2 regions of the Pseudomonas sp. GL_103 genome follow, and region 1 is predicted to be linked to the other one. Evidence: riboswitches for the same ligand, from Rfam matches in the RefSeq annotation. Region 1 holds a riboswitch; the other holds the start of a gene.
The links. Region 1 has a riboswitch for cobalamin ahead of cobO (cob(I)yrinic acid a,c-diamide adenosyltransferase). Riboswitches for the same ligand answer to the same signal wherever they lie in the genome.
Positions count from the first base shown of each region.

Region 1 (14,358 bases):
GAGCAACTTGAGCAACTTGCGCTCGGCCAGCACAAACCCCAGGCGTACACCGGCCAGGCCGAAAAACTTGCCGAAGGAGCGCAAGACGATCAGCCCGACTTGATGGGCAAACGGCGCCAGGCTCAGTTGCGGCGTGTTATCCATGAACGCTTCGTCCACCACCAGCCAGCCACCGCGCTGGGCCAGTCGCGTGTGCCAGTCGAGCAGGCGACTTGGGGTGAGGCACAGGCCCGTGGGGTTATTCGGATTGACCACCACCAGCACGTCGAAACTGTCGATAAAGAAGTCGACTTCCTGCTCCAGCACTTCACGCACGATGTAGCCGTTGCGACGCCACGCTTCGGCGTGCTCGGCGTAACACGGCGACAGCACGCCAACCTTGCCCGCCCGACGCAAGCGCGGCAGCAGTTGAATCGCCATTTGCGAGCCGGCCACCGGCAATGCCTGCAAGGTGCCGTAGTAATCACAGGCGGCCTGCTCCAGACCGTCGTCCGCCTCCGGCAAACGAGCCCAGGCCCGCAAAGGAATATCCGGCACCGGGAACGGCCATGGTGCAAGCCCCGTGGACAAGTCCAGCCAGTCGGCTTCATCTATGCCGTATTCGAGCGCCGCCTTGCGCAATCGCCCACCGTGCTCAAGCATAAAATTCGGCCCCCAGGCAGAGAATCAGCAGCCATAACCATACCCCGCGCTGGACCAATTGCCAGCCCCGGTCAATGGAGTCGGCATCCGCCGGCACGCCTTCGCCCAACTGCGGACGCTGATGCAGTTCGCCGTGATAAATCGCCGCCCCGCCCAATTCGACGCCAAGGGCGCCCGCCCCTGCCGCCATCACCGGGCCGGCGTTCGGACTGTCCCAGGTCGGGCCCTGGCTGCGCCAGCATTTCAACGCCAGCCGGGTTTTGCCCAGCAGCGCGTAAGTCAGCGCCACCAGGCGCGCAGGAATGTAATTGAGCACGTCGTCGACCTTCGCCGCCGCCCAGCCGAACCGTTCGAAGCGCTCATTGCGGTAACCCCACATCGCATCCAGCGTATTGCTCAGGCGGTAGAGCACCACCCCCGGCGCGCCGGCCACGGCAAACCAGAACAACGCCGCGAACACCGCATCGCTGCCGTTTTCCAGCACCGACTCGGTAGCGGCGCGGGCGACTTCGGTTTCATCCAGCTCGCTGGTCTGGCGACTGACCAGATAGCTCACCCGCGTGCGCGCCGCTTCCAGGTCATTACTGCGCAGGGCCTTGGCCACAGGCGTGACGTGTTCACCGAGGCTGCGCATGCCGAGGGCGCAATAGAGCGCGAGAATCTCGACGATCCAGCCGACATAAGGCGCCCAGGAAAATGCCGTGGCCAACAGCGTCAGCGGCAATACGGCGATCACCCACGCGGTGACGCCATGACTGCGCCAGCCGCGACCGCCGCCGTTGAAACGTTGTTCGATGCGCTCGGCAAATCGGCCGAACGCCACCAGCGGATGCCAGCGTTTGGGCTCACCCAGCAGCGCATCCAGCGCAACCGCGGCGACACTCAACAACGCCACACTCATCGACTCACTCCCCAATAATTTTCATACAGCAATTCATGTAGCGGACGCGCCTGCGCCCAGCCCTCGAGCACCAGCATCGGCGCCGGGTAGAACTCCCTCACCGGCCCCAGGCACAGCACGGCGAGCGGCTTGGCACCGGGCGGCAACCTCAACAGGTCCGCCAGTGCCTGTGGTTCGAACAGCGACACCCAGCCCATGCCCAGCCCTTCGGCGCGGGACGCCAGCCACAGGTTCTGGATCGCGCAGGATAACGAGGCCATGTCCATTTCCGGCAGCGTGCGGCGGCCGAAGATATGCTGCTCGCGGTCGTCCATCAGTGCGGCGACCAGTACCTCGGCGCAATCGTTGATGCCTTCGACCTTGAGCTTCATGAACTCATCGCTGCGCTTGCCGAGGGCTTCAGCGGTGCGGATGCGTTCTTCTTCCACCAGAGCCTGGATTCGCCCGCGCAAGGCGCGATCGCTGATGCGGATAAAGCGCCAAGGCTGCATCAGGCCGACACTGGGAGCCTGGTGTGCGGCCTCGAGCAGGCGCCGGAGCAATTCGGGCTCGACGGTGCCGCCGCTGAAGTGGCGCATGTCGCGGCGCTCGGCGATGGCGCGATAGACCGCTGCGCGTTCGGCTTCAGAGAATGCGTTGTCGCTCATGGCCTCTTCGCGAGCAAGCCCGCTCCCACATTTGAAGGTGAGCTGCCTGAAGAAACGCAATCCCCTGTGGGAGCGGGCTTGCTCGCGAAGGCGGCTTCAAGTTCCGGCGCAAACAGCGCGGCAATCGCCGAGGGGTTCGACGGAAAATAAAAGTGCACATAAGAGGCAGTCATTCGCCCCTCACGGTAGACCGCCTCCGCTCCGCGCCCGCCATTAGGGCTCAAGCCACGGGCAATCGGCGCCAGTTCCGTGGTGGTCAGCGAATGGTGATAGGTGTGCCCGCGCAGCGAACCTTCCGGCAGTTCCACCGCCTGCAACGCCAGCGCTGCCAGACGCTTTTGCATCACCGCATCACCGGCCAGCAAGCCAACCAGTTCGGCGCGAGCGCCCTCGACATCGGTCAGGGAATCGAGCAGATACAGCATGCCGCCACACTCGGCGAGCAAGGGCTTGCCTGCCCGGTGGTGGGCGCGGATCGCGTCGAGCATCGCAGTGTTTTGCGCCAGCGCAACATGGTGCAGCTCCGGGTAACCACCCGGCAGATACAGGCTGTCCGCCTCCGGCAACGCTCGGTCGCGGATCGGCGAGAAGAACGACAACTCGGCACCCATCGCCCGCAGCAGATCCAGGCTCGCGCCGTAGGTGAACGCAAAGGCCTCATCGCGAGCGACGGCAATGCGCACACCGGCGAGCAGCGGTTCGGCCGCGATGACATCAGGGGCGGCGAACTCGACTGCCGGCGGCAGCGCGACCTCGCAACTGTTGGCCAAGGCATCGGCGGCCGCATCGAGGCGCAGGTCGAGATCGTTCAGCTCACTGGCCTGCACCAGCCCCAGGTGCCGGCTCGGCAATTCGATCCCGGTTTCCCGGGACAGCGCGCCGTACCAGCGCAAGCCTTCAGTCAGGCTGCCTTCGAGCAGTTGCGCGTGGCGCAGCGTGCCGACACGATTGGCCAGCACGCCGGCGAACGGCAAGTCCGGCTGATAACGCGCCAGCCCCAGGGCCAGTGCGCCGAAGGTCTGGGCCATGGCGGTGCCATCGATCACACCCAGCACCGGCACACCGAAATGCCGCGCCAGATCGGCGCTCGACGGCGTACCGTCGAACAGCCCCATGACGCCTTCGATCAAAATCAGGTCGGCGTCAGCGGCGGCTTCCCACAGCAACCGGCGACTCTCCTGCTCGCCAACCATCCACATGTCCAGTTGATACACCGGCGCACCGCTGGCGCGTTCGAGAATCATCGGATCAAGAAAGTCGGGGCCGCACTTGAACACACGGACCTTGCGCCCCTGATTGCGATGCAATCGGGCCAGTGCCGCGGTGACGGTGGTCTTGCCCTGGCCAGAGGCCGGCGCGGCAATCAGTACCGCCGGACAGTGTCGAGGTTGACTCACAATTCGACGCCTTTCTGCGCTTTGATTCCGGCCTGAAAGGCGTGTTTGATCACACCCATCTCGGTGACGGTGTCAGCCATCTCGATCATTTCCGGCTTGGCGGCACGACCGGTGACCACCACGTGTTGCATCGGTGGCCGGGCCTGCAAGTCGCTTAGCACCTGATCGAGATCAAGGTAGCCGTGCTTGAGGGCGATGTTCAGCTCATCCAGCACCACCAGACCGATGGACGGATCGCGCAGCAGTTCCCGGGACACCGCCCAGGCGGCTTCGGCGGCGGCGATGTCGCGCTGGCGGTCCTGGGTTTCCCAGGTAAAGCCTTCGCCCATCACGTGGAAGCGCACCTGCTCGGGAAAGCGCCGGAAGAACAGCTCTTCGCCCGTGCTGTTGCGGCCCTTGATGAACTGCACCACGCCGCATTGCATGCCGTGCCCCATGGCGCGGGCAAGCATGCCGAAGGCCGAACTGCTCTTGCCCTTGCCGTTGCCGGTCAGCACCAGCAGCAGGCCACACTCGTTCGGGGAATTAGCGATGCGCTCGTCGATCACAGCTTTTTTGCGCTGCATGCGCGCCAGGTGGCGTTCGTCACGATCGGGGGTATCAGTCATGGGGGAGCTCTCCGTTGAGGCAGGAATAACGGCGGGCAGGCACAAGAATAGAAGGCAAAAAGCCTGGCATCGCCCACCGTGATGCCGCTGGATGAATCAGGCCGGTCTCCGGGCTCATGAGTGGCGCGGGGCCGGACCGTGCGCCTTCCCGCATCGAATCGACACAGTGGCATCACACACAGTTTTCACTCATTTACCGTTGCGGGGGCAGCGCCGGAATTGCGGGCCTTCGACCAACAGAAGGACTCACGCACCGGCTTCCCTGTTTCACTCTGTCGACCCAAGCCACAGAGCACCTGAAACAAGCCGCGAAGGTTAGAGGGTTGGGGGTGGAGCGTCAATTAAAGCCGGGCGGCCATCGACCGAATAACTGCCATCAATCAATAAACTGACGTCAATCTTGTGCCACGCTCCCAGCAGTGATATCAAAGAGCCACAACCTCACAACACAACAACAAGGGTGAGCCCATGCAAGGCATGATCATCAGCAATCCAAAGCTGGAATTCCTGCGCCCGGTGCTCGAACACTGGTTCGAATGCATCGACCGTTACAACACCGTCCGCGGTGATGGCGACACACCATACTGGCACGACGAAAAGGCCAATCTCGGACTGCTGTCCGCCGCCGCCTGGATGGCCGAGATGGTCACGCTGCAACAGACGCCAACCCGCAAGCAGACCGAAGAAGGCGAACGCAACAGCCGCGCCGACCTGCTCCTGGCGTCGTCCGAAACCCGCGCCTACATCCAGACCAGCCAGCGCTGGCCACGGGTCAACAGCCTCAACCTGAGCCAGGCCCTGCTCGACATCGTCAGCGATGCGAAGCGGCTGAGCCACGCCAGCGACCTGAAACTCGGCTGCCTGTTCGTCGCCCCGCAAAAAGCCCAGCAGGGCGCCACACCGGAAGAACTCCAGGACATGGTCGACGACCTGCAAAAGGAACACACCTGCGCTGTCGCCTGGTATTTCCCTTATGCCTACCGCAAGTTGCGCAACGAAGCCGGCAACTATCACCCCGGCATTGCGGTGCTGTTCAAGGAAGCACGCGGCTGAGGGTTGAACCATCGGACGACAACCCTTCTCTATGAATAGAACAAGGCATTCATAGGGAAGACCAGCATGCGCACGCCCCCGTTCGTTCTCGTTATCGCGCTCTGCGGAGGGCTCGCCGCTTGTGGCGAGACCTCCCGCCTGCAAGTCTCCGACGGTACCGGCCCGTCACCCCAACTACCAGAACCCAACAAGACACTGGTTCCGACCGTGAACATCGCCCCGGCCATCGGCTGGCCACAGGGTGCGAAACCCGTCGCTGCCACGGGCATTCAAGTGGCCGCTTTTGCCGAAGACCTGGATCACCCCCGCTGGCTTTATGTGCTGCCCAATGGCGATGTGCTGGTGGCGGAAACCAACGCACCACCCAAACCCGAAGACGGCAAAGGCATTCGCGGCTGGGTCATGAAGAAAGTCATGGGCCGCGCGGGGGCCGGTGTGCCCAGCGCCAACCGCATCACCTTGCTGCGCGACAAGGACCACGATGGCGTCGCGGAAACCCGCACGGTGTTTCTGCAAAACCTCAACTCGCCCTTCGGCATGACCCTGGTCGGCAATGACCTGTATGTGGCCGACACGGATCGCCTGCTGCGCTTTCACTATGAAAGTGGCGATACGCAGATCAAGTCGCCACCGATCAAGGTGGTCGACCTGCCGGGCGGCCCGCTGAACCATCACTGGACCAAAAACGTCATTGCCAGCAAGGACGGCAGCAAGCTGTACGTCACCGTGGGTTCCAACAGCAACGTCGCCGAAAACGGCATGGACAAGGAAGAAGGTCGCGCGGCGATCTGGGAAGTGGATCGCGCCACCGGCCAGCAGCGGATCTTCGCCTCCGGCCTGCGCAACCCCAACGGCATGGCGTGGGAACCGCACAGTGGCGCGCTGTGGACTGCGGTCAACGAACGGGATGAAATCGGCAGTGACCTGGTTCCGGACTACATCACTTCGGTGAAAGACGGCGCATTCTATGGCTGGCCGTACAGCTACTACGGCCAGCATGTCGATATTCGCGTCGAGCCGCAAAACCCGGACCTGGTGGCCAAGGCTATCGCCCCGGACTACGCCGTCGGCCCGCACACGGCATCACTGGGCCTGACCTTCGCTGAAAACAGCAAGCTACCGCCGCCCTTCACCCAAGGGGCATTCATCGGGCAGCACGGTTCATGGAACCGTAACCCCCACAGTGGCTACAAAGTGATTTTCGTGCCGTTCAGCGCGGGCAAACCCGTCGGCAAGCCCGTTGAAGTGCTCAGCGGATTTCTCAACGACAAGGAACAGGCCATGGGCCGCCCGGTGGGCGTGGTGATCGATCGCCAGGGTGACCTGTTGGTGGCCGATGATGTGGGGAACAAGGTGTGGCGGGTTTCGGCAGTAAAATAAATTCCAACTGCCAACATATTCCCCTGTGGGAGCGGGCTTGCTCGCGAAGGCGGTGCATCAGTCAAAATAATAGTCGACTGACAGCCTGCATTCGCGAGCAAGCCCGCTCCCACAAGGGCTTAGCGTTTGCGACAGAGTGTGAGCCCATCACCCAGCGGCAACAACGACAGATCCACCCGCACATCATCCTTCAATGCCAGGTTGAGCGCCTGGATCGCCCGGGTGTCCGCGCTCTCGGGGCTGACCTCGAGCACGCGCCCGCTCCATAGCGTGTTATCGAACACCGCCAGCCCACTGACCCGCAGCAATCCCAAGGCGTGTTCCAGATAAGCCGGGTAGTTGGCCTTGTCGGCATCGATGAACACCAGGTCGTATTGCCCGCCCTGCCCTTGTCGCTCAAGTTCGGCGAGGGTTTCCAGCGCCGGAGCCAGTCGCAGGTCAATCCGCCCGGCGAGCCCCGCTTCTTGCCAGTAGCGCCGTGCGATGGCGTTGTAGTCGCCGGGGATGTCACAGCAAATCAGCGAACCGTCAGCGGGCAATGCCGCCGCCATGCACAGCGCGCTGTAGCCGGTAAAAGTGCCGACTTCGAGCAAACGCCTGGCCCCCGTCAGCTTCACCAGCAAAGCAAGAAACTGCCCCTGCTCAGGCGCCACCTGCCAGCGTGCCATCGGCAGCGCCTGGGTCTCATCGCGCAAGCGCTTGAGCAGTGGTGTTTCGCGCAGGGAAACATCGAGCAGGTATTGGTACAGGTCGTCGTCGAGATTGAGCGTGCGAGCCGTCATGACCATCAGCTCCGGAGGTTACGGATTGCGCGCCAAATGTTCAGGTTGCAGAACACGCTTGGCGCTCAGGTAAGCTTTTTGCCAATACGCCTTGGACAGGCTATCGAGCTTCACGGTGCCGCCGGTAGCCGGCGCGTGGACGAAGCGCCCTTCTCCCACATAGATGCCAGCATGACTGACCTGGGAACCGCCATTGGTGGCGAAGAAAAGCAGGTCGCCGGTCTGCAGGCCTTCCTTGCCCACATTCGCCGCTTGCATGGAGATCATCTCGCGCGTGGTGCGCGGCAAGGCAATGCCGGCGACATCGCGATACACATAAGCGATCAAACCGCTGCAATCAAATCCGGAATCCGGCGTGTTGCCACCCCAGCGATAAGGCGTGCCCACCAGACCAAGCGCGCGAAACAGCACGTCTTCCGCTTCGGGCGAAAACGCTTGTGAGGAACCAAATACGATGGGAGCGCGAACCACCGGCGCAGGAGGCGGTGTGCGGCTGGCGCAGGCACTGAGCAGCGCTGCGAAAAACATGATTGCGAGGCGGGCCGACGTCGTCATAAGCAGAACATCCTGATCTGGCTGCGGCTTTTTCTGCGGGGAGCGCAGAAAAGAAAACCGCCTGCGTTGGACGCAGGCGGTTTGCCATCATTTGTAGATCAAGATTCTAGCGGCTACACGACAAACTTCAAGTAAGACTTTAAGTTCGCCTTACAAATTGTCCGCTTATTTACGTGCAGTGACGATTGGCGACGCGTTAGGTGCCATTGCCAGGGCGCGCTTGGCTTCTATGAAGGTCTTGCTCCAGTAGCTGTCGCCCAGGCTATCGATGCGCACACCACCGCTGCGGCGGCTGCTGGAGTGGATGAACTGGTTGTCGCCCAGATAGATCCCGGCGTGACTGACGCGACCGCGACGACCATTGGTTGCGAAGAACAGCAGGTCGCCCGGCTCAAGCTTGCTGCGCGAGACCAGCGGAGCGTCCACGTTGATCATTTCGCGGGTAGAGCGTGGCAGGTTCATGCCCGCTTCTTCGCGAAACAGGTAACCGATGAAACCACTGCAATCGAAGCCGGCTTCAGAAGTACCGCCGAAACGGTAACGGGTACCGATCAGGGACATGCCACGTTCGAGAATGCTGTCGGCCAGGACCGGAAGCTGGTAGGACTTGCCGCCAGCGAAGTCTGCGAGTTCTTTTTCGGTAGCCAGCTCTTCCTGAAAGAGAGCTGAAGACTGGGCAGTAACGGAGTTTTGAACCTGCTGCTGCGGAGCTTGCTGGGCCACCGGAGTGTGGGCGGCGCAACCGAACAACAGGGTAACGAGTGCGAGAGGCACGAGGGGTGCGAAGCGATTTAGCATGGGCACGACCGTGGCTGATAGTTGTAAAGAAGGCGAGACTATGCCCGCTATCAACCTCATTTGCAAATTCAATCGATCTTTTTGTGACTTATCCGTTTCTCGTTTACATCTAAGCGCTTAAGCCCATTTTAAACATACACGCGGCCTGCAACCTTGCAGGAAAGCGGGATTTCTGGCGCCTGAAAGATGCCGAACCGGCTAAAAGCCCCGGTTTCAGCGGGTTTACCAGCCGAGGGTTTCTTTCAAAAACGGGATTGTCAGCTTGCGCTGAGCCTGGAGGGAGGCCTGATCGAGACGCTCGAGCAACTCGAAAAGTGCGCTCATGCTGCGGGTACCGCGAGTCAGAATGAAATGCCCGACTTCATCGGTCAGATGCAAGCCGCGACGGGATGCGCGCAATTGCAGGGCCCGCAATTTGTCCTCATCGGACAGCGGGCGCATCTGGAAGATCAAGGCCAGGGTCAGGCGGGATTTGAGATCCGCCAGTTTCACCGGCAACTCACGCGGGGATGTCGACGCGGCAATCAGCAGCCGTCGGCCGCTGTCACGCAAGCGATTGAACAGATGGAACAGCGCCTCTTCCCAGTCAGCCCGCCCGGCAACCACTTGCAAATCATCCAAGCAGACCAGCTCGTACTGTTCGAGGTTGTCGAGGATTTCAATGCCGCGATCGAGCAACTCGGCCAACGGCAGATACACCGCAGGCTCCCCCAATTGCTCAAAGCGCAGGCAAGCGGCCTGCAACAGGTGCGTACGCCCTACCCCGTCCTTACCCCAAAGGTAGATCAGGCTTTCGGTCCAGCCAGCGTCGGCTTCGCACAGCCGCTCGACATAGCCGAGTGCAGCGGCATTGGCGCCTGGGTAGTAGTTGATAAAGGTGGCGTCGTCACGCAGACGCACACCTAGGGGCAGCTGAATCGGTTTCATGCTGACTGAACAGTTCCAAAGGAACCGTTAGTGGCCTCTGTGTAAAGTTTGCGAAGTTTATACCCGTGAAGCGGGCCGCACAATGCGACAGACCACAAGCAAAATCAAAGGTTTGCGTTAATGCACCGGTTTTGTGACAGATTCTTTGGCGGTGCATGTGACAGTTGGGCGACGCCAGCAGGCTGACCGGGCACGAACCGGGGCAGCCTGCCATCACCTATCGACTGCCCTTACACCTGCGGCTCGTCGGTCCTCCCGTAGATTTCAGAATCCTTATACAAATCATGCACATGGCGCACCAGCACCATGATCACCGCGGCGACCGGCAATGCCAGCAGCACACCGGTAAAGCCAAACAGCTCACCACCGGCCAGGATCGAGAAAATCACCGCCACCGGGTGCAGGCCAATCCGGTCACCGACCAGCAAGGGGGTCAACACCATACCTTCCAGCGCCTGGCCGACCATGAACACCGCGACAATGCCGAGCATCGGGTAAAGATCACCACCGAACTGGAACAGCCCCGCAAGCAGCGCCGCGCCAATGCCGATGATAAACCCCATGTACGGCACGATCGCCGCCAGACCGGCAATCAGGCCAATCAGCAGGCCCAGTTCCAACCCGACCAGCATCAGGCCAGCTGCGTAGATCACACCCAAGGCCACCATCACCAGCAACTGTCCGCGCACGAACGCCCCGAGCACTTCATGGCATTCACCCGCCAGCAACACCGCGCGCTCTTCACGATCACGGGGCAGCAGGCTGCAGACCTTGGCCATCATCAGGTCCCAATCCCGCAACAGGTAGAAGCTCACCACCGGAATCAACACCAGGTTCGCCAGCCAGCCGATCAACGCCAGCCCCGAGGCCGTGGCATGACTCAACACCACGCCGACAACATCAGTGGTCTGACTCATATGCTCACTGATGGCCGCCTTGAGCTTGTCGAACTTCCAGAAACCGTCCGACAGGCCGAACTTCGACTGCGCCCAGGGCAACGCCGTGTGCTGCAGCCAGTCGAGCATCTGTGGGGCCAGCTCATACAAACGAAACAACTGCCTGGCGAGCAACGGCACCAAGACCAACAGCAGCGCGGTGAAGATCAATGTAAACAGGGTGAATACCGCTACGACACCCCAGGTTCGGGACAGGCCTGCCTTCTCCAGCCGATCCACCAGCGGGTCGAACAGGTAGGCCAACAGCAGCGCCACCAGGAACGGCGTCAGGATCGGATGCAACAACCAGACAAACACACACAGCAGGACCACCCCACCGAGCCAGAACCAACGCCGCGTATCGGCCATGAACCACTCCATTGCTTCTATATAGAGAAAGAAAAACTACCAACGAAAACGCAGCTGCGGGATCGGGGCCGGCGCGGCGACTGGCACCGGGCTGCCGGTGGCCGACTGAACGGGCGCTACCGGGGCCGGGGCCTGCCCCGCCGGCGCTTCCTGCAACCTCGCCAGCGACAGTTGCGCACGCAGTTGATCGACGCTGCCATTGACCCGATAGAGAATCCGGTCACCCTCGACACTTTGCACACGCCCGCCAAACGGCTCCAGCAAACGCCCGAGCGACGCGTAGCGTTCAAGATTCATGCCTTGCACTTCCAGCAATTGCTCGCTCGAAGCGCCGGGCCTGGCGACAAACCGCGGCGCCAGGCGCTCGTTGACCGCCAGCATCACCGCATCGGCCACGGCGGCCTGATCGGCGCCTTGCACGCTGCCCGCTTCTTTTTTATCCCCCAGCCACAATTGCCACTTGGCTTGCCACTGCCCGCCCTCCTCCTTGGCGTGTACCGCGAGCAGGGCGTCGGCGTTGTAGCGTTCCGATGCCGCTTGCAAAGGCGCGGGATCTGCGCCCTCCAGATTCGGCGCGGTCGCGACGATCTGCTCATTCAAATCCGCCAACGGCAAGCGCAATGGCAAGCCACGGTGCTGGGCAGCCCGACGCAACGGTGCCGCGCTGGCCTGGCCGTCGCCCACCAGGCTTGAACCCTCGGTGGAATCATTCAACCACCAGCCGAGGACCGACGGCCGATTGGCCCCCCACATGGCCAGGCCGGCACGACGCAAGGCCTGCTCGGTGGTACCCGGATCGAAATCGACTTTCAGGACTTCCGGCGGCCCGGCCTCAAAGCCGTATTGGCTGATGATCTGTTGCGGGTCTTTGCGAATTGCCGCCAGCCCCGGACTTTGAGCGGCCTTGGGGTCGCCGGTCAGGCGCAACACCAATGTGTCCAGCGCACGCTGAGTCGCCTGGTCGCGTTCCTCGGGCGACTGGCCATTCACCGGCTCGCGCACCAGGTAAAGGCCTTTGACGGTTTCGGCTTGACTGACCAGGCTGACCACTGACAAACAACTCACAAGCAAGAATTTACAAAAACGCATGGAAGATTCCTGACGACAAGAGCGGCTGGAACAGACCGCATGAAGACGATCGAGCAAGACTGTGACCGTTGCCCGACGCAAAACATTCACACGCTCCGGGTAAGTTTTCGCACTGTCATAACGATAGACGGTTAATCGCGATACCTTATACAGCCATGCAGGATGCCACCGACACCGCGCATTAACGGTTTTTTTTGAACGGATATGGCCCTGCTGTCGGCCTGAGGATGGCCGCTACGGCTCAAGCCTGATAAAATCGCGCGCCTTCGCAGACCGGCAACAGCCGGGCACCCTGAAAATCGCGCATGGCCCTCGCCTTCGCCTGTTTCAGCGGTCCCGATGGACTCGGTCGTTACCCAGAAATCCCCCCCCTAAAGGCCTGGATCATGAGCAAGCAACCCTCCCTGAGCTACAAGGACGCCGGTGTAGACATCGACGCCGGTGAAGCATTGGTCGAACGCATCAAGAGCGTCGCCAAGCGCACTGCGCGCCCGGAAGTCATGGGCGGCCTGGGCGGTTTCGGCGCCCTCTGCGAAATCCCGGCCGGCTACAAGCAGCCCGTGCTGGTTTCCGGTACTGACGGCGTCGGCACCAAGCTGCGCCTGGCCCTGAACCTGAACAAGCACGACAGCATCGGCATCGACCTGGTTGCCATGTGCGTGAACGACCTGGTGGTATGCGGCGCCGAGCCGCTGTTCTTCCTCGACTACTACGCCACCGGCAAACTGAACGTCGACACCGCTGCCCAGGTTGTGACCGGCATCGGCGCTGGCTGCGAACTGTCGGGTTGCTCGCTGGTTGGCGGCGAAACCGCTGAAATGCCGGGCATGTACGAAGGCGAAGACTACGACCTGGCCGGTTTCTGCGTCGGCGTCGTGGAAAAATCCGAAATCATCGACGGCTCCAAGGTCGCTGCCGGCGATGCCCTGCTCGCCTTGCCGTCCTCCGGCCCGCACTCCAACGGCTACTCGCTGATCCGCAAGATCATCGAAGTGTCCGGCGCCGACATCGAGAACACCCAACTCGACGGCAAGCCGCTGACCGACCTGCTGATGGCCCCGACCCGTATCTACGTGAAGCCGCTGCTCAAGCTGATCAAGGAAACCGGCGCGGTCAAAGCCATGGCCCACATCACCGGTGGCGGCCTGCTGGACAACATCCCGCGCGTTCTGCCAAAAGGCGCTCAAGCCGTGGTTGACGTGGCAAGCTGGAACCGCCCGGCAGTGTTCGACTGGCTGCAAGAAAAAGGCAACGTTGACGAGAACGAAATGCACCGCGTGCTGAACTGCGGCGTGGGCATGGTCATCTGCGTGGCTCAAGAGCACGTGGAAACTGCCCTGAACGTTCTGCGCGAAGCGGGCGAGCAGCCTTGGGTCATCGGCCAGATCTCCACCGCTGCCGAAGGCGCGGCTCAGGTTGAACTGAAGAACCTCAAGGCTCATTGATGTCTCAGACCTGTGATGTGGTGGTGCTGTTGTCCGGCACCGGCAGTAACTTGCAGGCCCTGATCGACAGCACGCGGACCGGCGACAGCCCGGTCCGCATTGCTGCGGTGATCTCCAACCGCGCCGACGCCTACGGCCTGCAGCGCGCCAGTGACGCGGGTATCGACACCCGCGCCCTGGATCACAAGGCTTTCGAAGGTCGCGAGGCCTTCGACGCCGCGCTGATCGAACTGATCGACGCCTTCAACCCCAAACTCGTGGTACTGGCCGGATTCATGCGCATTCTCAGCGCTGGTTTCGTACGCCACTATCAGGGTCGCCTGCTCAATATCCATCCCTCGCTGCTACCCAAATACAAAGGGTTACACACTCATGAGCGCGCTCTGGAGGCCGGCGACACCGAGCACGGCTGCTCCGTGCACTTCGTCACCGAGGAACTCGATGGCGGACCACTGGTCGTACAGGCTGTAATACCGGTAGAGTTACAGGATTCGCCGCAGAGTCTGGCGCAGCGGGTCCATGCTCAGGAACACCTGATCTACCCGATGGCCGTACACTGGTTTGCCGAAGGTCGTCTGGCCCTCGGCGAGCAAGGTGCTTTACTGGATGGACAGCTACTCGCGGCCAGCGGCCACTTGATTCGAAACTAGGAGATTTTATGCGTCGCGCCCTGCTCTTCGCTTGCGCTCTGCTCGCCTTGCCCTTCGCCCAGGCGGCAGACCTTCAACCTTTCTCCGCCAGCTACACCGCCGACTGGAAGCAGTTGCCCATGAGTGGCACTGCCGAGCGCAACCTCGAAAAAACCAGTGATGGCAAATGGAAACTGAGTT
Region 1 covers NZ_CM174420.1:1,887,903-1,902,260, reverse strand. The annotation lists gene cobD (threonine-phosphate decarboxylase CobD) at 1-642, opposite strand, end outside; gene cbiB (adenosylcobinamide-phosphate synthase CbiB) at 635-1,543, opposite strand; gene bluB (5,6-dimethylbenzimidazole synthase) at 1,540-2,190, opposite strand; gene AC3IP0_RS08630 (cobyrinic acid a,c-diamide synthase CobB) at 2,187-3,587, opposite strand; gene cobO (cob(I)yrinic acid a,c-diamide adenosyltransferase) at 3,584-4,195, opposite strand; cobalamin riboswitch at 4,278-4,510, opposite strand; gene AC3IP0_RS08620 (hypothetical protein) at 4,664-5,248, shown strand; gene AC3IP0_RS08615 (PQQ-dependent sugar dehydrogenase) at 5,315-6,628, shown strand; gene AC3IP0_RS08610 (class I SAM-dependent methyltransferase) at 6,748-7,410, opposite strand; gene AC3IP0_RS08605 (C40 family peptidase) at 7,429-7,965, opposite strand; gene AC3IP0_RS08600 (C40 family peptidase) at 8,131-8,763, opposite strand; gene hda (DnaA regulatory inactivator Hda) at 8,986-9,690, opposite strand; gene AC3IP0_RS08590 (AI-2E family transporter) at 9,921-10,994, opposite strand; gene AC3IP0_RS08585 (DUF2066 domain-containing protein) at 11,031-12,083, opposite strand; gene purM (phosphoribosylformylglycinamidine cyclo-ligase) at 12,470-13,528, shown strand; gene purN (phosphoribosylglycinamide formyltransferase) at 13,528-14,178, shown strand; gene AC3IP0_RS08570 (DUF3108 domain-containing protein) at 14,187-14,358, shown strand, end outside.

Region 2 (14,358 bases), 1.5 Mb from region 1:
GTTGTTCACGTCCGGGGACAGCGAGCAGGTGCGACTTGTAGGACCGAGCACGCCGGCAACGAAGCGCGGCTTGTCCGGGGTTTCCAGGGTCTTGGCGTCGGCGACCTTGCGCGCCAGGCGAGCGCCTTCTACGTTTAACTCATACGCCAGGCCCTGCATGCCATAGTCGGCCAGGGAGATCTGGGTGGCGTTGAAGGTGTTGGTTTCCAGAATGTCGGCGCCGGCGTCCAGGTAGGCTTTTTCAATGCCGCCAATCACGTCCGGGCGAGTCAGTACCAACAGGTCGTTGTTGCCTTTGACATCGCTCGGCCAGTCAGCGAAGCGTTTGCCACGGTAATCCTGCTCTTCGAGCTTGTAGCTCTGGATCATCGTGCCCATACCGCCATCGAGAATCAGGATGCGCTCTTTGAGGGCGTGCTTGAGAGCTTGAAGGCGAACACTGCGATCGGACATTTGGACTACTCGGTAAGACCATGACGAAGGGCCGGGATGATAGCAAACCTGTGCGCTTTTAGAGCATGACTCGATTTTGCATGAATATCGTTCATGTTGGTAAGGATGACAGACCGGTAGAATCGCGGCGTTTTTTCAGGATTCGGGACCAGGGACATGTCGTATCGCTTCGTCATCGGCACATTGCTGCTGTTTTTAAGCTGGGGCGCCACGGCGCAAGGCCCGGCGATTCCAACTGCCAGTTCACCGTCTATTTCCTACAGCCGTGACATTCAGCCGATCTTCACTGAAAAGTGCGTGGCCTGCCACGCCTGCAACGACGCCGCCTGTCAGCTCAACCTGGGCAGCGGCGAGGGCGCAGCGCGTGGTGCGACGAAAGTCCCGGTTTATGACGGTGACCGCACTAAAGCGGTGGCACCGACCCGACTGTTCTATGACGCCTCCGGCAAACAGGCCTGGCAGCAAAAGGGCTTTTATTCGGTACTCGATACCCAGGGCAGCCAGGCTGCACTGATGGCGCGGATGCTGGAGCTTGGCCACAAAACCCCGTTGCAACCCAACGCGAAGCTGCCGGAAGACATCGTCCTGGGCCTGAACCGGGAAAACATGTGTGCCATGCCCGCGGAGTTCGACGGCTACGCCGCCAGGCATCCGAAGGAGGGTATGCCACTGGCAGTGACCGCCCTGACCGACCAGCAGTACCAGACGCTGCAACGCTGGCTGGCGGCAGGCGCGCCGATTGATCAGCAGGCTCTGGCGCCCAGCGCCAGGGAAGCCTTGCAGGTGGTGCAATGGGAAAACCTGCTCAATTCGCCGGGCGCCCGGGAAAGCCTGGTGGGGCGCTGGCTGTACGAGCACTGGTTCCTGGCCCATCTCTACTTCAAGGACGGCGAGCCTGGGCATTTCTTCCAGTGGGTGCGTTCGCGCACCCCGACCGGCCAGCCGATTGACCTGATCAACACCCGTCGCCCGAACGATGATCCGGGCACGCAGTTCTACTACCGGTTGTGGCCGGTGCAGGGCGTGATCGTGCACAAGACCCACATCACCTATCCGCTGAGTCCGGCGAAGCTGGCGCGGGTCAAGAGCCTGTTCTACAGCGGCAACTGGCAGGTCGACGCATTGCCGGGCTATGGGCCGCAGAGCCGGGCCAACCCGTTTGCCACTTTCGAAGCGATTCCGGCCCAGGCGCGCTATCAGTTCATGCTCGATAACGCCGAGTACTTTGTGCGCACCTTTATCCGTGGGCCAGTGTGTCGTGGTCAGATCGCCACGGACGTGATCCGCGATAATTTCTGGGCGTTGTTCCAGGCGCCCGAGCACGACCTGTATGTCACCGATCCGAACTATCGCGGGCAGGCCACGCCTTTGCTGGCGATGCCGGGGCAGAACGATGATGTCGGCAGCGTCCTCAGCCTGTGGCACGACTACCGCGACAAGCGAAATGAATACGAAGCCTTGCGCCGGGACAGCTACGCCGACGAGCCTGCGCCGAGTTGGTCGACCCTGTGGGCCGGTAACGACAATGCGTTGCTGAGTATCTTCCGCCATTTCGACAGCGCTTCGGTAACCAAAGGCCTGATCGGCGACGTGCCGCAAACGATGTGGCTGTTCGACTATCCGCTGCTTGAGCGCACCTACTATCAACTGGCAGTGAACTTCGATGTGTTCGGTAACGTGTCCCACCAGGCCCAGACGCGGCTGTATTTCGACCTGATCCGCAACGGTGCCGAGCAGAACTTCCTGCGCCTGATGCCCGCCGACTCCCGGGATGACTACCTTGACGATTGGTATCAGAACAGTGGCAAATTCAAGATGTGGCTGGACTACGAGACCATCGACGACGACAAGCCGACCGCGCTGAATCTGAACCCGGCTGATCCCAAGCGTGACTTTGCCAATCAGTTAATGGCCCGATACGGCGACCTTAATGCCAGGCCCGACCCGATCAATCGCTGCGACGGCGCTTACTGTTCGCGGCCGAACATCGACCCGGACCTGCAAAGTGCCGAGCAGGCATTGAGCCGTCTGACTTCGCGGCCGGCCGCCGGGCTGAAGGTCATCGACCAGTTGCCGGAAGCCACCCTGCTGCGTATCGAAACCACCAGCGGCAAGCGTGAGGTCTACAGCCTGTTGCGTAACCGTGCCCACAGCAACGTGGCGTTTTTGCTCGGCGAATCGCTGCGCTATCAGCCGGGGCTGGACACCCTGACGATTTTCCCGGGTGTACTCAGCAGCTACCCGAACTTCATGTTCAACATCCCGGCCGGGCAAGTACCTGCGTTTGTGGATGCGATGGAAAGCGCCAAGGACACCGACAGCTTCGAGAAAATCGTCGAACGTTGGGGAATACGCCGCAGTCATCCGCAATTCTGGGCTTACTTCCATGACCTGAGCCGCTACATCCACGAAAACGATCCGGTGGAAGATGGCGTGCTGGACATGAATCGCTACGAGAACCTCTGAAACACTGGGCCCTCCTGTAGGAGCTGCCGCAGGCTGCGATCTTTTGATCTAAAAAACAAATCAAGAGATCGCAGCCTGCGGCAGCTCCTACAGGGAGAGATCATCGGGATCTTTTCCCGACAAAAATACTAGGACTTTGTCCGGCGCGTTGATTGGCGTAAACTGCGCCCAAGCCTGCGAGGAGTTTCCATGACCGCTATTACCATCACTGACGCCGCCCACGATTACCTGGCTGATCTGCTCTCCAAGCAGAACACCCCGGGCATCGGCATCCGCGTCTTCATCACCCAGCCTGGCACCCAGTACGCCGAAACCTGCATTGCCTACTGCAAGCCGGGCGAAGAAAAACCCGAAGACACCGCGCTGGGGCTCAAAAGCTTCACCGCGTACATCGACCACTTCAGCGAAGCCTTCCTGGACGATGCCGTAGTCGACTACGCCACCGACCGCATGGGCGGCCAACTGACCATCAAGGCGCCAAACGCCAAGGTACCGATGGTCAACGCCGACAGCCCGGTCAACGAGCGCATCAACTACTACCTGCAAACCGAGATCAACCCGGGGCTGGCCAGCCACGGCGGTCAGGTCAGCCTGATCGACGTGGTCGAAGACGGCATCGCTGTCCTGCAGTTCGGCGGTGGTTGCCAGGGCTGCGGCCAGGCCGACGTGACGCTGAAGGAAGGCATCGAGCGCACCTTGCTCGAGCGTATTCCCGAGCTCAAAGGCGTTCGCGACGTGACCGACCACACGCAGAAAGAAAACGCCTACTACTAAGGTGTTCGCTGCGAAACGAAAAAACGGCGCCCCGTGAGCGCCGTTTTTTTATGGGTGAAGTATAAAAGATCGCAGCCTTCGGCAGCTCCTACAGGTGTACGCATTCTCTTGTAGGAGCTGCCGAAGGCTGCGATCTTTTGTTTTTAAGGGCGATAGAGATGCGCATGCCCCGTGCGATACAGTGACGACTCACTGAAATGATCGCTGCCCAGCACCCGACCCACCAGAATCAACGCTGTACGACGAAAGCCCTTGGCTTCAACCTTCCCGGCAATATCCTCGAGCGTGCCCACCACCCAATCCTGATCCGGCCAGCTCGCGCGGTGAACCACCGCAATCGGGCAATCGGCGCCGTAATGGGGCAGCAGTTCCTCAACGATCTTCGCCAGGTGATTGACCCCCAAGTGAATAGCCATGGTCGCGCCGTGCTGCGCCAGGCTGGAGAATTCCTCTCCGGGTGGCATGGCGGTTTTGTCGGCGTAGCGAGTCAGGATTACGCTCTGCGAAATATCCGGCAGCGTCAGTTCTGCGCCCAAAAGCGCGGCACACGCGGCTGTTGCAGTCACGCCGGGCACGATCTCGAACGCGATGTCCAGCTCCCGCAGATAGCGAATCTGCTCGCCAATGGCGCCATACAGGCTCGGATCGCCGGAGTGCACCCGGGCCACATCCTGGCCTTTGGCATGGGCGCTCTTGATCAGGTCGATGATCTGTTCCAGGTGCAGTTCGGCACTGTTGACCACTTGTTCGGCACAGTGACCTTCCAGTACGGCAGCAGGCACCAGAGAACCGGCATAAATGATCACCGGGCAGCTGCGAATCAGCCGCTGGCCCTTGACGGTAATCAGTTCGGGGTCGCCGGGACCTGCGCCAATGAAGTAGACGGTCATCGTCGGTTCCTGTGGGGAAAAAGAGGTTGAACAGGGCTTCAGATGAAGAATGTTCATGATCAAAGGCGGGGATTATCGGTTTTTTACGCAGCGCCGGCCAATGCCAGGGTTGCCTGGGCGTATTTTTGTCGTGGAATCAGCAGTTTTGCCGGGCCCTGGGCCAGTAGTTCAGCCAGGGCCAGTGCGGCGCTTTCCGCCACGCCGTAGCAACCGGTGCGTTCAAAGGCTATTTGCGATTGATGACTGAGTTGCTGCTCATAAACGGCCAGTTGTTCACTGCTGAAATACATCAGTTCCAGGCCAAGTTGCTGAGCCAGTTCGATCAGCGCAGGTTCATCGCGCTTCGAATCGATGCTGGCCAGCGCCTTGATTTCATGACGAGCAATCTGGTGCGCCTCCAGTGCCTGATCGAGCAGCGCCAGCAACGTGCTGACGGGGCAGCCGCGCTGGCAGCCCAGGCCGACCACCAGGGTCGGCGCTGTGCTGATATCCGTCATGCGTGGTATTGACCATCGCTTTTACGACGGAACAACCAGGCGCTGATCAGGCCCAGGGCCAGCCAGAACGCCACGTTGGTCAGTTGCGAAGCGATTTTGAACCGGGTTTCCAGCGCTTCTGGAGCGAGCATCGAATGCACCTCCGGTTGTGGCGCGCCAATCACATGGGGAACGGCGAGGATCGCCGCACCCAGGACTTTCATCAGCCAGTGACGGCTGAACACGATCAGCGCGATACCGACGGCGGTGGAGGCGGCGGTACCGATCCACCACAGTTGCCGTTGTGCCAGGTCGGCGGCGGCAGTGCCTGGCAATTCAGGTGGCAGGCCGAGGGTCGGCGCGAGCACGAAGGTCGCGTAACCGGCCAGGCCCCAGAGCAGGCCCTGAGAGGTTTTGGTCGGCGCACGCAAGGTGTACAGGCCGGCCAGCATCAGGGCGAAACCGACGGCCACTACCAGGTTGCCGCCGGTGGTCGACAGCACGCGCTGCCAGCCGTCTTCCGGCTCCCAGGCTTGTGCATCGTGAGTGTGGGCAGCCGTCGCACCGTCGGCGTGTTCATGCATTTCAACCGCGGCCGGTTCGGATTTTTCGTAGGTCTCGGCCTGCAAAATCAGCGGGGCGACCCAGAAGCTTTGCAGCAGGGTCAGCAACAGGGCGGCCAGCAGCCCGGTGAAACCTGCGGTTTGCGCAATACGCTTGATCATGTCGACAGCTCTCAATGGCACGGGAACGCGGAGCTGTGACGGGTATCGTGGGCGGCGTTGTGCACCGCTTCGATGTGCGAAAAACCGGCGAAATACACCAGGCACGCGCCCAGGATCGACGCGCAGACGGCGACGGTCAGACGTTGGGTCAGGGTTGAGGTGGTGCTCGCGGCTGTGTGTTCGGCGCTGCTGATGATCGACATGGCGTTTCCCTCTGGTCTGTCAGCGGGGAATAAGAGCGCACGCAAAAAACCGCACGACCAGGCGCGCAAGGTTTCAAACAGCGCCCGCCCACCGCGGGTTTGTTGGTTCAGTGACCGTACTGGTCACTTCGTGTTGCGGGCCGGTCTCCGGGCTCACGAGGGGCAAAGGCCTGGGCCTGAACCTGAAAGCATCACCTTCCCATGCCCTGGAGGCACAGTGGATCTGACGCTTCACTCGCTTACCGTTGCGGGGGCAGCACCGGACTGACATGGCTTAAGAGTAAAGCACATGATTCACCGGTTTCCCGTTTCACCCTGTGAAGGGCACCCGTAACAAGGTGTGTAGGAGAGCATGGGCGGGGGTTGGGCGTCAATTGGCAAGGGTTCTCACTTGAGGCTGAATGATGCCCGGCTCTTTGTAGGAGCTGCCGAAGGCTGCGATCTTTTGATCTTGTTTTTAAAAGGGAAATCAAATGATCGCAGCCTTCGGCAGCTCCTACAGTGATTGACCGGTCTTCCCACCATGCGTAGCCTTGCGCTTTCGAGGTTCTTCGGCGTTTGTCGAAGCTAAGAAGGGAACGCGGTCGATGCCGCGGCTGCCCCCGCAACTGTGAACGGTGATGTTCGTTGCCACGCCACTGCAGGCTCAATCCATGAGGCCGGCGGGAAGGCGCAGCGAATGCCAGGCTCAAGGCCGGCACACCGTCAGCCAGGAGACCTGCCTCGTCACAGATTCTCACTTTCAACCGGGCGGGGTGATCCGGTGGCGAACTCTTCAGGCACGCGCGTCCGCGTTGCCGGTCGTCGTCCTGTATGCCCGCCACATTAGCCATAGGGCATCCGATGAAAACACTGGCCAAACTCCCCGTCACCATCGTCACCGGCTTTCTCGGCTCGGGCAAGACCACGCTGCTGCGGCACATGCTCGACAACGCCCAGGGTCGCCGCATCGCGGTGATCGTCAACGAATTTGGCGAGTTGGGCATCGACGGCGAAATCCTCAAGCAGTGCTCCATCGGTTGCACCGAAGAAGAAGCCAGCGGCCGTGTCTATGAGCTGGCCAACGGCTGCCTGTGCTGCACCGTCCAGGAAGAATTCTTCCCGGTGATGCGCGAGCTGGTGGCCCGTCGCGGCGATCTGGACCACATTCTCATCGAAACGTCCGGTCTGGCACTGCCCAAGCCGCTGGTGCAGGCCTTCCAGTGGCCGGAAATCCGCAGTGCCTGCACGGTGGATGCAGTGATCACCGTGGTCGACAGCCCGGCCGTGGCCGCCGGCACCTTTGCCGCGTTCCCGGATCAGGTCGACGCCCAGCGCAAACTCGACCCGAACCTGGACCATGAATCGCCGCTGCACGAACTGTTCGCCGACCAACTGGCCAGCGCTGACCTGGTGATCCTCAACAAAGCCGACCTGATCAACCCGGCGGACCTGGCCCGCGTGCGCCTGGAAGTCGCCGAGGAATTGCCGCCAGCGGTGAAAATCATCGAAGCCAGCAGCGGTCGCCTGCCGCTGGACGTGCTGATCGGCCTGGGTGCCGGCTCCGAAGAACATATCGACAGCCGTCACAGCCACCACGACCATCATCACGATGGCGACGACGATCATGACGACCACGATCACGACGCTTTCGATTCGATCTCCATCGAACTGCCGCAAGCCGACGAAAGCCTGCTGCTGGATGCGCTGACCCAACTGGTGGTCCAGCACGGCATCCTGCGCGTCAAAGGCTTCGCCGCCATTCCGAACAAGCCGATGCGCCTGCTGATCCAGGGCGTGGGCACGCGTTTCGACAAGCATTTCGACCGCCAGTGGGGTGCTGAAGAAGCGCGAGTCACCCGTCTGGTGCTGATCGGCCAGGCACTGGACGCCACTGTTCTCGAAGCGCAATTGCGCGCCGCGCTCAGCGTGTAAGCCATGCACCTGCTCAGGACCCAGCCCGGCGGTTTCGTGTCGGATGACAACATTGCCGACCTCGGACAAACCCCCGCCGAACTGGTGGTCCTGTGCAGCGGCGATTCCAGCCTGGCGCTGCTCGCCGAAGCGGCGCAGCAGTTACCCGACGATTACCCGAGCGTGCGCCTGGCCAACCCGATGCAGGTGCAGAACCATGCCTCGGTCGATTTGTACGTCGATGAAGTGCTGCGTCACGCCAAGGTGATCCTGATTTCGCTGCACGGCGGCATCGCCTATTGGCGTTACGGCATCGAGCGCCTGGTCGAGCTGTCGCAGCGCGGAGTGCAGGTAATTCTGGTGCCGGGTGATGATCGCCCGGACCCGGAGCTCAGTGACCTGAGCACCGTCGGTGCCGAGGATCGCGACCGGCTCTGGCAGTTTCTGCGCCAGGGCGGCATGGGCAACGCCCTCGATTTCTTCCGCTGCCTGGCCAACCGCTGGCTGGCCCGTGATTACACCTGGGGCGAGCCGCAAACCCTGCCACGCACGGCGATATACCATCCGCACAAACACTGCGCCGCGCTGAGCGACTGGCGGGCCGACTGGCACGCCGATCAACCGGTGGCGGCGGTGCTGTTTTACCGCTCGCATTTGCAGGCGGCGAACACCGCTTTCATTGATGTTTTTTGCCAGCGCTTGCAGGCCGCGGGGTTGAATCCGTTGCCGATTGCGCTGGCCAGCCTGAAGGAGCCTGGTTGTCTTTGCGTGGTCGAGGACTGGCTGGATGAGGCCAGCGTATCGGTGATCCTGAACACCACCGGCTTCGCCCAATCCAGTCCTGAAGCACCCCATCTGCGCCCGTTTCGCCGCAATATTCCGGTGATCCAGGCGATTTGCGCCCAGGACAACGAACCCGGTTGGCGCGCCAGCGAACAGGGGCTTGGCCCTCGTGATCTGGCGATGCACATTGCCTTGCCGGAGCTGGACGGACGCATCATCAGCCGCCCGATCAGTTTCAAGGACCTGGCGTGGCGCAGTGAGCGCAGTCAGTCGGATGTGGTCTGCTACCGGCCACAACCGGAACGCATGGATTTCGTCGCCGAGCTGGCGCGGCGTTGGGTCGATCTGGCGCGGGTGCCTAATGCTGAAAAACGCATTGCCTTGATTCTTGCCAATTACCCGACCCGCGACGGCCGCATCGGCAACGGCGTCGGCCTCGATACCCCGGCCGCCGCGCTGAATATCCTGCGGGCGCTGCATGCCGAAGATTATCCGTTGCCGGCTGAATTACCGGACAGCGGCACCGCACTGATCCAGCAGTTGCTCGGCGGCGTCAGCAACGATCTCGAAACCCTCGACCTGCGTCCGTGCCAGCAAAGCCTGGGCATGGATGATTATCTGGCGATGTTCAACGCACTGCCCAAAGCCAATCGCGCGGCTGTACTCGAACGTTGGGGCACACCGGAAAACGACCCGATGTGCCGCAGTGGACGGATGATGATCGCCGGCCTGCGTTTTGGCCTGACCTTCGTCGGCATTCAGCCAGCGCGGGGTTATCAGGTCGATCCGAGCGCGGTGTATCACGACCCGGACCTGGTGCCGCCCCACGGTTACCTGGCGTTCTACTTCTGGCTGCGCAACACCTACGGCGCCCACGGCGTGATCCACGTCGGCAAACACGGCAACCTCGAATGGCTGCCGGGCAAGGGCGTCGGGCTCTCGGAAAACTGCTGGCCGGATGCTTTGCTCGGGCCCCTGCCGAACATCTATCCGTTCATCGTCAACGACCCGGGCGAGGGCGCCCAGGCCAAGCGGCGCACCCAGGCCGTGATCATCGATCACCTGATGCCACCGCTGACCCGCGCCGAAACCTACGGCCCGCTGCGCAACCTCGAGCTGTTGGCCGACGAGTATTACGAAGCGCAACTGCTGGATCCGCGTCGTGCCCGAGAGTTGCAGCGCGACATCTTGCAACTGGTGCGCGACACCCACATCGACCGTGAACTGCAACTGGACGAACAACTCGACAGTGATGCCGACGCAGCGATCTGGTTGCCGCGACTCGACACTTATCTGTGCGATTTGAAAGAGTCGCAGATCCGCGACGGCCTGCATGTATTCGGCGAATCACCCACCGGGCGCTTGCGCATCGATACTTTGCTGGCGTTGTTGCGCATTCCACGGGGTGATGGCCGAGGCGCGCAGTCGAGTCTGCTGCGGGCATTGGCCAAGGCCTTCGGGTTGGGGTTCGATCCGCTCGATTGTGCGCTGGCCGAGCCTTGGGCCGGGCCGCGTCCCGAGCCTCTTTTGCTTATCAGCGACGAGACCTGGCGTACGGCGGGGGATACTCGCGAGCGCCTGGAACTGTTCGCCGCGCAGTTGATTTCGGACGCGTTGAATAACCCCTGTGGGAGCGGGCTTGCTCGCGAAAGCGTTGGGTCAATCGACATAAATGCTGAAGGATCAACCGCCTCGTCGGAACGCCGCCCGGAGACAAGCCCGCTCCCACAAGGGGCCGACTGGATCGAGGTGCAAGCCATCATCGACAACCTGCGCGAGGTGGTCGCTCCACGTCTGGACGCCTGCGGTCCGGCGGAAATGCGCGGATTGGTCGATGCCCTGAGCGGTCGCTTCGTCCCGGCCGGTCCCAGCGGCGCGCCGAGTCGCGGTCGCCTGGACGTGCTGCCCACCGGGCGCAATTTCTATTCGGTGGATGTGCGCAACCTGCCGACCACCACGGCGTGGCGCATCGGTTTCCAGTCGGCCAACCTGATTCTCGAACGGCACCTGCAAGACCACGGTGATCATTTGCGCCAGCTCGGCCTGTCGGTGTGGGGCACCGCGACCATGCGCACCGGCGGCGATGACATCGCCCAGGCCATGGCGCTGATGGGGGTGCGCCCGGTCTGGGCCACCGGCAGCCAGCGGGTCGATGATTTCGAGATTCTGCCGTTGAGTTTGCTCGACCGTCCGCGGGTGGACGTGACCTTGCGTGTGTCCGGTTTCTTCCGCGATGCCTTTGCCAATCTGATTCGCTTGTTCGACGCGGCGGTGCAAGCAGTGGCCGACCTCGATGAGCCGGATGACCTCAATCCGTTGTCGGCCAAGGTACGCGCCGAGCGCACAGCCCTGCTGCAGTCAGGGCTCGATGAAGACGCTGCGCGACGTCAGGCCGGCTGGCGGATTTTCGGGGCCAAGCCCGGTGCCTACGGCGCGGGTGTGCAGGGCGCCATCGACGGTCGCCTGTGGCAGAGCCGCGAGGACCTGGCCGAGGTCTACCTCAACTGGGGCGGCTACGCTTACGGCGGTTCCGACGAAGGCACCACTGCCCGCGAACAGTTCAGCCAGCGCCTGAGCCAGGTACAGGCGGTGCTGCAAAACCAGGATAACCGCGAGCACGATCTGCTCGACTCCAACGATTACTACCAGTTCCAGGGCGGTATGCTCGCGGCGGTGGAAAGCCTGAAAGGCGAGGCGGCGGCCAGCTATCATGGCGACCACAGCCAGCCGGATCTGCCGAAGATTCGCACCTTGAAGGAAGAGCTGAACCGGGTGATCCGCTCCCGGGCGGCCAATCCGAAATGGCTCGAAGGCGTTAAACGTCACGGCTACAAAGGCGCGTTCGAAATGGCCGCGACGGTCGACAACCTGTTCGCCTTCGACGCCACCACGCAGTTGATCGACGATCACCAGTACGCGTTGCTGGCCGACGCCTATTTGCTCGACCCGGACACCCGGGATTTTGTCCGTGAACACAACCCCCATGCCTTGCGCGACATGACCGAGCGCATGCTCGAGGCGCAACAACGGGGGATGTGGAAGGAGCCCGGCGAGTACCGCGAGGCGCTGGAGAATTTGTTGCTGGATATAGAAGAAGACGGCTAATCACCGCAATCCCTGTGAGATCACCGACCATGACCGAGATAAAACAATGACCGACACCCCGCATTTCCCGCTCTCCGCCGTGGTCGGCGCCGACGATTTGAAACTGGCCCTGTACCTGACCGCCATTGACCCGAAAATCGGCGGCGTGCTGATCGAAGGCCCGCGGGGCATGGCCAAGTCGACCCTGGCCCGCGGTCTGGCGGACCTGCTGGCCAGCGGTCAGTTCGTCACCTTGCCGCTGGGCGCCACCGAGGAGCGCCTGGTCGGCACCCTCGATCTCGACGCGGCGCTGGGCGAAGGTCGCGCGCAGTTTTCCCCCGGCGTACTGGCCAAGGCTGACGGTGGCGTGCTCTACGTCGACGAGGTCAATCTATTGCCTGATCACCTCGTTGATCTGCTGCTCGATGTGGCTGCCAGCGGCACCAATCTGGTCGAGCGTGACGGCATTTCCCATCGGCACTCGGCGAAATTCGTGCTGATTGGCACCATGAACCCGGAAGAGGGTGAGCTGCGTCCGCAATTGCTCGACCGATTCGGCTTGAACGTCGCCCTCGGAGGGCATACCGCGCCCGTCGAGCGCGGTCAGATCATCCGTCGTCGCCTGGATTTCGACAGCGATCCGCAAGGTTTCTGCGCCGAATGGGAGTCGGCGCAGGCGTCTCTGCGCGAACGTTGCCAGAACGCACGCAATGCACTGGCAAGCATTCCCCTCGACGACCAGGCTTTGGCACACATAACCGAACGCTGCTTTGCTGCCGGGGTCGATGGATTGCGCGCCGATCTGGTCTGGCTGCGTGCCGCACGGGCTCATGCCGCCTGGCGCGGAGCGAACGCCATCGCCGAGGAAGATATCGATGCAGTTGCCGAGTTCGCCTTGCGCCATCGTCGTCGCGAGCACTCACCACCGGCTTCTGCGCAATCCCAAGCGGCGCAATCCTCCGAGCCACAGAACGCCAACCCGGGCGAAGGACAGGGCCAATGGGGCGAGTTGCCTGCCCAGGCGCTCGCGGTCGGTGCACGACGTGAAGTGCCGAACTGGCCAAAAAAGCCCTAGGCATTCGCCTTCGCTGCGACGCGGGGGCGAATGCCAGACCCCGAGCCGGGCGCCTGGACCACGGCAAACTAGGCAAGCGTCACGCAGCCCGCAGCGGCTCGGTCAACTGGCCCGGTACCTTGCTCAATGGCCGGCCGCGTCAGCGCGACGATTTGTTGTTTCAACTGCGTACTCGTTCGCCTCATGAACTGTGGCTGGTGATCGTAGACGCTTCCGCATCGACTCGCCGTCATCAGGCATTGAGCGATGCCAAGGGCTTGCTGGCGCAGTTGTTCGACGATGCCTATCGCCAGCGTGCGCGTCTGGCCTTGCTCACGGCCAGCGGTTCTGCACCCAAGTGGCAGGTGCAGGGATTGAAGGCTTCCAGCGGATTACGCCAGTGGCTCGATGGTCTTGGCGCCGGGGGCGGTACGCCGTTGCTGGCCGCGTTGGGCGAAGCGGGGCAATGGCTTGCGGCACGGCAAAAGCGTTTTCCGGCAGAGCAGCAGCGGTTGCTGCTGGTGACCGATGGCCGGCTGAAGGACTGGCCGTTGTTGTCGACACTGGAGTGCCCGGGTTTGCTGATCGACATCGAGCGCGGGCCGATTCGGCTCGGGCGCAGCAGGGTGTTGGCGGCGCAGTTGCAGGCCGAGTATCGGCATATTGACGAACTGCTTCCTGGCTGAATTCTCCTTTGCCCGGGCCGGCCTCTTCGCGAGCAGGCTCGCTCCCACAATTGATCCGGTTGGAACACAAACTTTGTGATCACGCAATAACCCCTGTGGGAGCGAGCCTGCTCGCGAAAGCGGTGTACCAGCCAACTTCAAACTTGAATTACTTGCCCATCGCCTGCCGATACTGCCGGGTGCGCTTGCCAATGTAAAACCGGTCGAGAATCAACGCCCATAGCGCCGAGACTTCAGGTCGGGTTTTGCGCCCACGACTCAAGCGATGCAGCTGTAACTTGACCACCGCCATGCTCGCCAGCGCCGCCAGGGGCTTGCGCTTCCAGCGGATCGGCGGCAGCTGCGGATGACTGTCCTGGCCTTCGCGCCAATGCTTGACCAGGTGCGGCTCCACGGCCAGCGCAGTGCCGATACCGGCCATGGCGATGCCGCTGTCGAGCACCTGCTCGACGATTGCCAAACGCCGGATCCCGCCGGTCACCATCACCGGCATCCGCGCTGCGCTGGCCAGTTCACCGGCCATTTCCAGAAAGTACGCCTCCCGCGCCAGAGTCCGGCCGTCGCGCGCTTCGCCTTGCATGGCCGGCGCTTCGTAACTGCCACCGGAGAGCTCCAGCAGGTCGATCGCTTGTTCGTTAAGCCACAGGATCACTTGTCGCGCATCCTCGGCATCAAAACCACCGCGCTGGAAATCCGCCGAGTTGAGTTTTACCGACACGCAAAATTGCGGCGACACCGCCTGGCGAACCGCCTCGACAACGGACAACAGCAGGCGCGCACGATTTTCCAGGGCACCGCCCCATTGATCAGTGCGCCGATTGGTCAGCGGCGAAAGGAACTGGCTGAGCAGGTAGCCGTGGGCGGCGTGGAT
Region 2 covers NZ_CM174420.1:3,365,837-3,380,194, reverse strand. The annotation lists gene metH (methionine synthase) at 1-453, opposite strand, end outside; gene AC3IP0_RS15270 (fatty acid cis/trans isomerase) at 610-2,919, shown strand; gene nfuA (Fe-S biogenesis protein NfuA) at 3,109-3,693, shown strand; gene cobM (precorrin-4 C(11)-methyltransferase) at 3,837-4,583, opposite strand; gene AC3IP0_RS15255 (cobalamin biosynthesis protein) at 4,667-5,080, opposite strand; gene AC3IP0_RS15250 (CbtA family protein) at 5,077-5,784, opposite strand; gene AC3IP0_RS15245 (CbtB domain-containing protein) at 5,796-5,987, opposite strand; cobalamin riboswitch at 6,109-6,334, opposite strand; cobalamin riboswitch at 6,515-6,727, shown strand; gene cobW (cobalamin biosynthesis protein CobW) at 6,831-7,901, shown strand; gene cobN (cobaltochelatase subunit CobN) at 7,905-11,768, shown strand; gene AC3IP0_RS15230 (magnesium chelatase ATPase subunit I) at 11,815-12,822, shown strand; gene AC3IP0_RS15225 (vWA domain-containing protein) at 12,942-13,487, shown strand; gene AC3IP0_RS15220 (NADH:flavin oxidoreductase/NADH oxidase family protein) at 13,636-14,358, opposite strand, start outside.
Region 2: linked by a shared signal. The riboswitch ahead of AC3IP0_RS15245 (CbtB domain-containing protein) and the one ahead of cobO (cob(I)yrinic acid a,c-diamide adenosyltransferase) in region 1 are both predicted to bind cobalamin.